2 regions of the Pseudoalteromonas sp. JSTW genome follow, and region 1 is predicted to be linked to the other one. Evidence: riboswitches for the same ligand, from Rfam matches in the RefSeq annotation. Region 1 holds a riboswitch; the other holds the start of a gene.
The links. A riboswitch is a leader RNA that binds a small molecule or an ion and turns the genes downstream of it on or off. The one in region 1 is predicted to bind lysine.
Positions count from the first base shown of each region.

Region 2: it holds a riboswitch for lysine, as region 1 does, so the genes downstream of both, lysC (lysine-sensitive aspartokinase 3) here and dapA (4-hydroxy-tetrahydrodipicolinate synthase) in region 1, are expected to answer to the same signal.

Region 1 is NZ_CP058972.1:222,973-227,378, forward strand. It holds gene GZH31_RS01100 (PLP-dependent decarboxylase) at 1-174, opposite strand, end outside; gene GZH31_RS01105 (2,3,4,5-tetrahydropyridine-2,6-dicarboxylate N-succinyltransferase) at 174-914, opposite strand; gene dapA (4-hydroxy-tetrahydrodipicolinate synthase) at 929-1,813, opposite strand; lysine riboswitch at 1,951-2,146, opposite strand; gene GZH31_RS01115 (DNA-3-methyladenine glycosylase I) at 2,329-3,024, shown strand; gene GZH31_RS01120 (YdiU family protein) at 3,033-4,406, shown strand, end outside.
Region 2 is NZ_CP058972.1:2,103,932-2,108,337, forward strand. It holds gene GZH31_RS09635 (sodium-dependent transporter) at 1-14, opposite strand, end outside; gene GZH31_RS09640 (4'-phosphopantetheinyl transferase superfamily protein) at 163-903, shown strand; gene lysC (lysine-sensitive aspartokinase 3) at 880-2,259, opposite strand; lysine riboswitch at 2,341-2,513, opposite strand; gene nhaD (sodium:proton antiporter NhaD) at 2,599-3,846, opposite strand; gene GZH31_RS09655 (hypothetical protein) at 3,995-4,406, shown strand, end outside.

The DNA of each region.
Region 1 (4,406 bases):
AATGCGAGACAGGGGATTAGCCTTAACGGCATACCACAGTTTCACATCGGTTTGGGCTGTGAGTTGTTTTAAATGTGTCGTTAATTTATCAAGGTCATAGATAAAAAATGGCGTATCAAGGTGCGCTGAAACTTGTTCAACTGCTTGCTTGATGGGCGTGCTCAAAAAGCTCATTAACGTAAAACCTCTTCTAATAACAATGACGCGTCACTTTGTTCGTCACGGTATTTTACGATGAGCGCACATGACATGCTGAGGCCTTGCTCGCGAGCCCATGCATTGGAAGCAGGGCGAGAACCTGGGATCACAATAGCGTACTCAGGGATTGGTTCGCCTTTTTCTAATTGGCGCTCGTTCACGCAATCATAGACTGGAATGGTCGCAGATAAGCGGACTCCCGGTGCAAGCACTGCGCCTTTTTTAACGACAACGCCCTCTACAATCACACAACCTGCGCCGATAAATGCATCATCTTCAATAACCACAGGACTGGCACCAATTGGTTCAAGTACGCCACCTAACTGAACCGCTGCGCTCAGGTGAACATTTTTACCCACTTGTGCACATGACCCTACTAAAGCGTGGCTATCGACCATAGTCCCTTCATCAATAAATGCTCCGATGTTTACATACGCGGGTGGCATAATGATCGTGCCTTTAGCAACGTGCGCACCTCGGCGAACACTGCTACCGCCAGGGACCATACGCACACCTGCATCTGCGGCAAAGCCTTGAGGGGCTAAATTGTGTTTATCAACAAATCCACCAGGAAACTCCGTGTTTGTGCCATTTTTAAAGGCCTCTAAAATGCCTTGTTTTACTTCAATATTGGCATGCCAGTTGCCATTCTCGTCTTGTGTTGCGGCACGTACTGTGCCCGATTCTAAGTTATTTAATAATGCTAACCAGCTCATGATAAAACCTGTTTTTAGTTCCAAGATAAAATTGTATTGTTTGCGTGGGTGATGCTGTCTGTATGCTCAAGCTCTAAATGAGTCAGCGGTGGACGTAATTGCGGGGTGTTTATTCTACCTTGCAGGTGCATCAGTACTTTTACGGGAATTGGGTTTGCGACAGCAAATAAGCTTTGAATTGCGCTAGACCAATCGGTGAATAAATTGGGATGTTGACCGCTTAAACTTCGTTTAACAAACTCATGAGTTTGACTTGGCCATGCATTCGCCGCCACTGACACTAAGCCTTTAGCACCCGCTTGCGCAAAATATGGCATCAGTGCATCGTCACCACTAAAAATGGCGAGCTTAGGTGAGGCCGTTCTAAAGCCTTCAAATTTGCCGATGTCACCACTGGCTTCTTTAAGTGCCCACAGGTTTTTATGATCGGCGAGGTTTTTAATGACGGTAGGTGAAATCTCAACAGCACTGCGTCCAGGTACGTTGTATAGCATACATGGGTGTTTACTCGCATTTAGTAAGCTTTCAAACCAATGAGTTTGGCCAATAACGCCAGGCTTTGCATACAGTGGCGAACCTAACAAGTAGCCATGAATAGGCAGTTGATTACAGTACTCGACCCACGCAACTTGCTGCTTAAGGTTCATACCACCAACGGCAACCATAAGCGGTACGCTAGGGGTTAGCTGGCATACGTGTTCAACAATGGCTTGTTGTTCTTTGAGTGAAAGAGCAAGCCCTTCACCGGTACTGCCCAGCAATAAAATACCATTGTTGGCAGCTTGTTGTTCAGCCACAAGCTGTTCAAGGGCGATGTAGTCTACCTCGCCAGATTCAGAAAATGGCGTGATTAGCGCTGTCCATAATGGATAGTCGTTTAAATCAAAATTGTTGATCATCTCTCACGAACTTATAAGGTATTCGAAGAGTCAGTGCGGAAACAATTGAATGGAGTCGCATGTCGTCATTCGAACAAGGTATAATTCGAAGAGCGAATGGGCTTAAAATAATAAAGACGCGACGGCCTTATTATACTAAGACCAGAAGCTCTCCACCAAACTTATCAATAGCATTGCTATTGTTGGTGACAGTCGCTGGGATTCAGCCCAGTCGCCCGAAATAAGCACCTCACAAACGGTGTTACTTCTCGGCGTTAATTTCCCCTCACGTATGATCAACAGAGTCTGTGCTCTTCCCATACGCTACCTGAATAACGCACCTCTTCCAGCCCTTTATGCTCGCTTTAACGTTAAAGCCAACATAATGAAATAGGGTATTGGCGCTGATTAAAGCATTTTAGCCTTCTAGGTGTCAAGGCGGTGGATTTGTTTTTTATTGACCAATTAAGCAATCGGGTTACGTATAACTTCGTTTTTACGTACACTTAGAACGAAGCAGACGAATTGGAAGAATGATGGAAAAGTTTACCGACATTTATCAACGAGCCGTTAAAAGAAAAGGCAGTGAAGAAATGCTGCATGCACTGTTATCAAACCCGCTCGATGATGCTGATATTGCTAACATAGCGGATGATTTATGGTTGGAGGAGTTCACTCGTAAGGTATTTCAAAGTGGATTCTATTGGTCTGTAATCAATAATAAATGGGCGGGGTTTCGTGAAGTATTTTGGGACTTTAGCGTCGAAAAACTATTGATGATGCCACCTGATATGCTCGAACAAAAAGCGATGGATGAGCGAATTATTCGCAATTTCAAAAAAGTGCAAACAATTCCTGAAAATGCTTACATGATCCATGAAGTCGCTGAAAAAAATGCAAGCTTTAGCCAATTTATTGCACAGTGGCCCAGCGACAACATTATTGGTTTATGGGCTTACTTGAAGAAGCATGGCGCACGCTTAGGCGGGAACACCGGCCCTTATGCGTTGCGCGCGATGGGAAAAGATACCTTTTTGCTCTCGCGAGATGTGGAAAGTTATCTTCGTGCTCATCAGCTCATTGATGGGGGATTGCAGACCAAAAAATCACAGCAAGCGGCGCAGAACTTTTTCAATGAACTACAGCAGCAAAGTGGTTATAGCCTGCAAGCACTGAGTCAATTAGTTGCTTATGGAGTGGGTGATAACCGAGTAGGCATTGCAACACCCTAAGGAATAATATGAAACTGCACACCCGATATACAGACATTAGTGATCTGTTAGCAATTGAAGACACCCCAACAGCGGTTTCTGACCCGAACTTATTGCTATTTAATGCTAATTTAGCCCGCGAGTTTGACATTAGCACTGACCCTGAGTTTTTAGCAAAACGTTTAAGTGGCTCAGAGGTAGATAACGCTGTAAAGCCTGTGGCGCTTGGCTATTCGGGTCATCAATTCGGTCATTTTTCGCCGCGTTTGGGGGATGGTCGTGCGCACTTGCTTGGTGCCATTGAAGATAAACATGGCGCATTATGGGATTTGCAATTAAAAGGTGCAGGTGCAACGGTTTTTTCGCGTGGGGGAGATGGTCGTTGTGCACTAGGCCCTGCCATACGTGAATATATCATGAGTGAAGCCTTGGCGGCCTTAGATATTGCAACTACCCGTTGCCTTGCTGTTGTAACGACTGGAGAAACTGTTTACCGACAACCCCCACGACCCGGTGCCGTTGTAACGCGTGTCGCGAATAGCCATATCCGTGTTGGTTCATTTCAATATTTAGCAACTCAGGGTGATATTGAAGGACTTGAAAAGTTAGTTGAATACGCAATTAGTTGTCATTTTCCTGATATTAAAAGTGAAGGTGAGCAGCGTATTACAGACTTTTTAGCGGCGGTAATCGATAAGCAGATTGAGCTTGTTGTGGGCTGGATGCGAATTGGGTTTATTCATGGTGTGATGAACACAGATAACACATTAATTAGTGGTGAAACCATTGATTATGGCCCGTGTGCAATGATGAATCAGTTTGATTTAGAAACAGTTTTTAGCTCTATTGACCACCAAGGACGTTATGCTTTTGGTAATCAACCAACTATTGCAAATTGGAATTGCGCGCGTCTTGCAGAAAGCTTATTACCGCTTTTTAAAGATGAGGAACGTGCGCTCAGTGAATTATCAGCGATTATAAATGGCTTTGCTGCTAAGTTTAACACGGCATTTGATACCATGTGGCGACTAAAGTTAGGTTTAGATGGCGAGCAGGCAGGCGATCAAGCATTAGTTTCAGAGTTACTCACTTTGATGAAACAACATAAACTTGATTACACGAACACATTTAATGCGCTGACAGAGTCATTACGAACAGATTTCCCGCTCCCGGGTAGTTTAAAAGAATGGCTTTGTAAATGGCGGTTAAGAATTTCGGGTGAAAGTTACGGAGTGATGCGCGCTGTTAATCCTGCAGTCATTCCACGTAATCATAATATTGAAATGATCTTGACTGAATATGAGCAAACGGGCACGAGTTCATCGATAGGTGAGTTGTTGAAAGTCTTAGAAAACCCGTATAGCTATGAAGAGCGATTAGTAGCTTGGTACCAGCCCCCTCAT
Region 2 (4,406 bases), 1.8 Mb from region 1:
CGAACTTGTGCCATACATCTACATTTCTGTTATTATTTTTCCTCATTAAACCATAATTACAGTCAACTGCGTAAACAATTTGCGTTTGTGTGTGCCTGCAACCGTGCATTTGCTGTAAAAATAAACAAATCTAATTCTGAGTATATGCGAAAGCCGCAAACCATGAGCAGTCACTATTTTTCTAACACTTTAAAAATTGATTCAGCAGTAAGTTCAGCTGATAAACAAATCGTACTTGTGGATGCTTCACATATCGATATTAGTGCCCTGCCGGTTAGTAAATTACTCAGCCAGTTTGAGCAAAGCGTACTTGCAAAGCGCAAAGTACAAGCAGCAAAACAAGAGTACATTGCCACACGGTTAACACTTAAGTATTTATTAAAGCTCAGCGTTCCAGCATTTAAAAACACACCTCTTTGCGACATTTCAAGCCAATTTGATGACGCAGACAGCAAGCTTAAACTACACACGCCTGAGGGTGAGCCCATTTGGGCCTGTTTATCGCATTCGCGTGGTTTTATCGGCGCAGCACTCAACCCTGAGCAACATAAATTTGGTTTCGATATTGAACACTACACAAAAACACGCCCCTTTGTAAAACTTGCCAAACACTTTTATCACCAAGAAGAAGTCAACCTAATTAGCGCCTTTAACGATATAAACGAGCAAGCTGGGTGTTTTTTTAGAATTTGGACACTCAAAGAAGCGTTGGCCAAAGCAACTGCACAGCCTATCGCTAAGCTCTTGAGCCCAAATGTGTTTGAGGAAATTGAAAAACATAGCTTGACCGCATCAAGCCGAACCGTAAATGATTTTGATATTAGCGTGGTGGCACAAAAAAGCACTGACTGGCAGTGCTCTTTTATGACATTTGACGACTTACGCCGCGTTTTGGCTTTCTAATAAACGACTATGAATAGCTTGAACAACAAGGTCAGACTCACTCTGCTCAACTAAAAAGCACAGGTTATGTTTACTTGCACCATGGCAGATTAAGCGAATATTAAAATCACTCAATACCTGCATTAAGTTAGTTTCTTGCTGACGTAATTGAATTTCTGAACCAATTAATGCTACCAACGTTAAGTTATTCTCAACCGATACATGACAAAACTCAGAGAGTTTATCTAAACAGGCTTGATCAAGCTCTGGGCGTGATGCGTTAGGTGCGTTATCTAAGGTAATTGCCACACTGATTTCAGAGGTTGTTACTAAATCAACCGAGATATTAAACTCACTTAAAATAGTGAAAACACGCGCTAAGAAACCACTGGCTAAAAGCATTTCTGGGCTTTTAACCGTTAAAAGAATTTGGTTTTTACGCTGTGTGACTGCTCGAATACCAGGCTGCTCTGACTTTTCTTTTTCAATCCATGTGCCCCCTAATTGCGGTTCACGGCTTGAGCCAACAAACACGCTAATATGGCTGCGACTTGCCGGTAAAATAGTCGCGGGGTGCAATACTTTTGCCCCAAAGGTTGCCATTTCAGCGGCTTCGTCAAAGCTTAGTCGAGCAATAGGCGTGGCTTTTACACATAAACGCGGATCTGTACTGAAAATACCCACTACATCAGTCCAAATATGCACACTTTTAGCGTTAATTGCTTCTGCAAGCAATGCCGCGCTGTAGTCAGAACCACCACGGCCTAACGTGGTTGTTTGGTTATGCTCATCACTGCCAATAAAGCCTTGGGTTACCACAACTTGTTCTGCTAATAAGGGCACTAAATGTTTTTGCGCTGCCGCGGCTGTTGCAGCAATGTTTGGGGTAGCTTTTGCAAATTGACTATCTGTTTTTAAGACTTTACGCACATCAAATCGCACAGCATCTAAGCCCTGACCACGCAGTACTTGAGTAAATAAATAAGATGACAGGCGCTCACCAAAGCTCAGCAGTTCATCTTGCTCAGCGGCCGATTTAGCCCCTGCTGCTGCAAGCGTTTGAAATGCTTTTAAGGTTTCATCAAAGCCATGAGCTAAATCAGCATCCAGCGACAGCTCGGCTAAAATATTTTCTTGAATAGCAATAACACCTGTGATGTGTTCATCGCGCTGTGCTGCGCTTAAATCACCTTTACACAGTGCAACTAAATGATTGGTTACGCCCGCACTTGCACTCACTGCAACAACGCGTACTTGATTATCTGCACAGACAATTTCTGCACAACGACTCATGGCGTCAAAGTTAGCTACACTGGTGCCACCAAATTTTGCAACTACATAATCTGATTTCGAGTTGGCGGCTAATTGGGTATTCATGTCGTCTCCTTTTGTGGGTAACAATCCACATTAATTCAAGAAGAACTCGGCAAGGGGTGCTTTGATAAAAAAGAGTAGTCCACTGCCAGAAGCTCTCCACCTAGTTTGGTGACAGTTTTGAGGATTCAGCCCCATAAACCGAAAAATAACCGCGACGACCGATTACTTTCCTCGGCGAGTACTTCCCTCTTTAATGGTCATTGGCAATCGTCACCTCACATTAAATACCTAAGTATCGCACCTCTTCTGAATGTTAAGTTAACACCTGGTTAAAATAACAAAGCCTGCTATAAAAAGCAGGCTTTGAAACTTATCGTTTAGACGTCTAGCTGTCAAGTATTAAATAAAACTTCCCGCTAGGTATGAGCCATAATAACCCGTTGTATAAGCTATTAATAAATACAGCGACATTTTTAAATAACTCATAAACGTTAATGCTTTTACTTTACTCATTGCGATAATACCCGCTGCAGAGCCGATAATAAGCATTGAGCCTCCGACACCTGTCGCATAGGTAAACGATAACCATTGCTGAGAGCTCATGACAATATCGGCTTTCAGTAATGCAGCCGTTAGCGGCACGTTATCAACCGCAGCCGACAACAAGCCCATTAAGTAGTTTGCATACTCAGGCGCCATAAGCTCATATAAGTGCGTAAATTTAGACAGCATACCCACTTCTTTAAGCGCACCTACGAGTAGCAATACCCCCACGAAGAATAAGAGCGTGTCGTATTCAATTTCACGAATATAATCAATAATTTTTTTGTTAACGTCTTTCTTGCGCATTAAAAATTGCGCCACTAAAAACATTAACGACAAACCAAATAAAAAGGTTAATAGTGGTGGCACACTATAAAGCACACTGAGTGTTAGGGTTGCGATAATCGTCGAGAAAAAGATCACCGCAATGGTGATGTCGGTCTTTTCTATGCGGCGGGCAGCTTGTTTTTCGAATACGACATTCCCTGACATCCCCGTAGATAGCATAACAGCCAATAGCGCCACACTTGCAAGTGAAGGCACAATAAGCAATAACAAGTTACCGATGGTGACTTTCTCATCAAGGAAAATCATTAAGGTCGTTACATCACCCGTAATAAGTGATACCCCACCAGAGTTCACACTGAATACAATGAGGGTCGCGTATTTTATTAATTTTTTAGGATCAAGCTTTAGCGACATCACTACTGCAAGCGAAATTAATGTTGCTGTGATATTGTCGGAAATAGAAGAAAACAAAAACGCAAAACCACCAATCAAAAACATCAGCTTTCGTTCGCTGATTTGATTTGGCATAATTTTGTGAACAATATTTTGAATAAACCCTTTCGAGTTTAAATAAGCAACAAAGGTCATAGCAGCCATTAGGAATAACCACAAAGTAGCAATTTCTAAAATATTGTGATCAAGTTGATGTTGTATAGTTTCTGGGCTTTGCCCATGAATTGGAGAGATAAACAAGATAATCCAGCATAAAGTGCCAAAAAAAAGCGTCGTTTTGGCCTTGTTTACATGGATAATATCCTCTATAACGATAAGCAAAAATGCCACCGCTATCAGGGTTAGGATAAGTGGGGTTACCATGGTGTTTGAACAACCTTTATAAAAATGTAAAAATTGTAAGTCGAGTGTTTCGGCGCGGATTCTAGCAGCATCTAAGTCATAAAACTATTCTCAATTACATAAATTACTACTAAACGCTAACACCAAAATTTTGATTTACTGGAGCCGTATGATCCCAGCTAAAAAGTTATTAAATACCCTTACAGAGCATTGGGGGGTGTTAGAACTCTTATTTAAACGTTTTAAGATGGCTGATTTCAGCTTAAAAGACGTGCAAAATGCGATAAAACAAAAACAGCCAAGCTGGTCAAATGAACGCATTTATAAAGAAACAAATCGTTTATTGAATCAAGATATTATTATTCCACTGGCAAAATCTTCGCAATTAGAAATCAACCGCGCAATTGCTGACTTTGCAACCTTTTTATTGCAAGAAGAACATTTGGGTTTAGCACAAGAGATCAACGTATTAGTTGATGACTTAGCACGCTTGGGCAACCGCTTAGCAAAAGCCGGAGAAATTGAAGATTACGACGAGCTGCGTCGCTTTAGCCGAATTATGGATGATCGGGTTCGCAAAA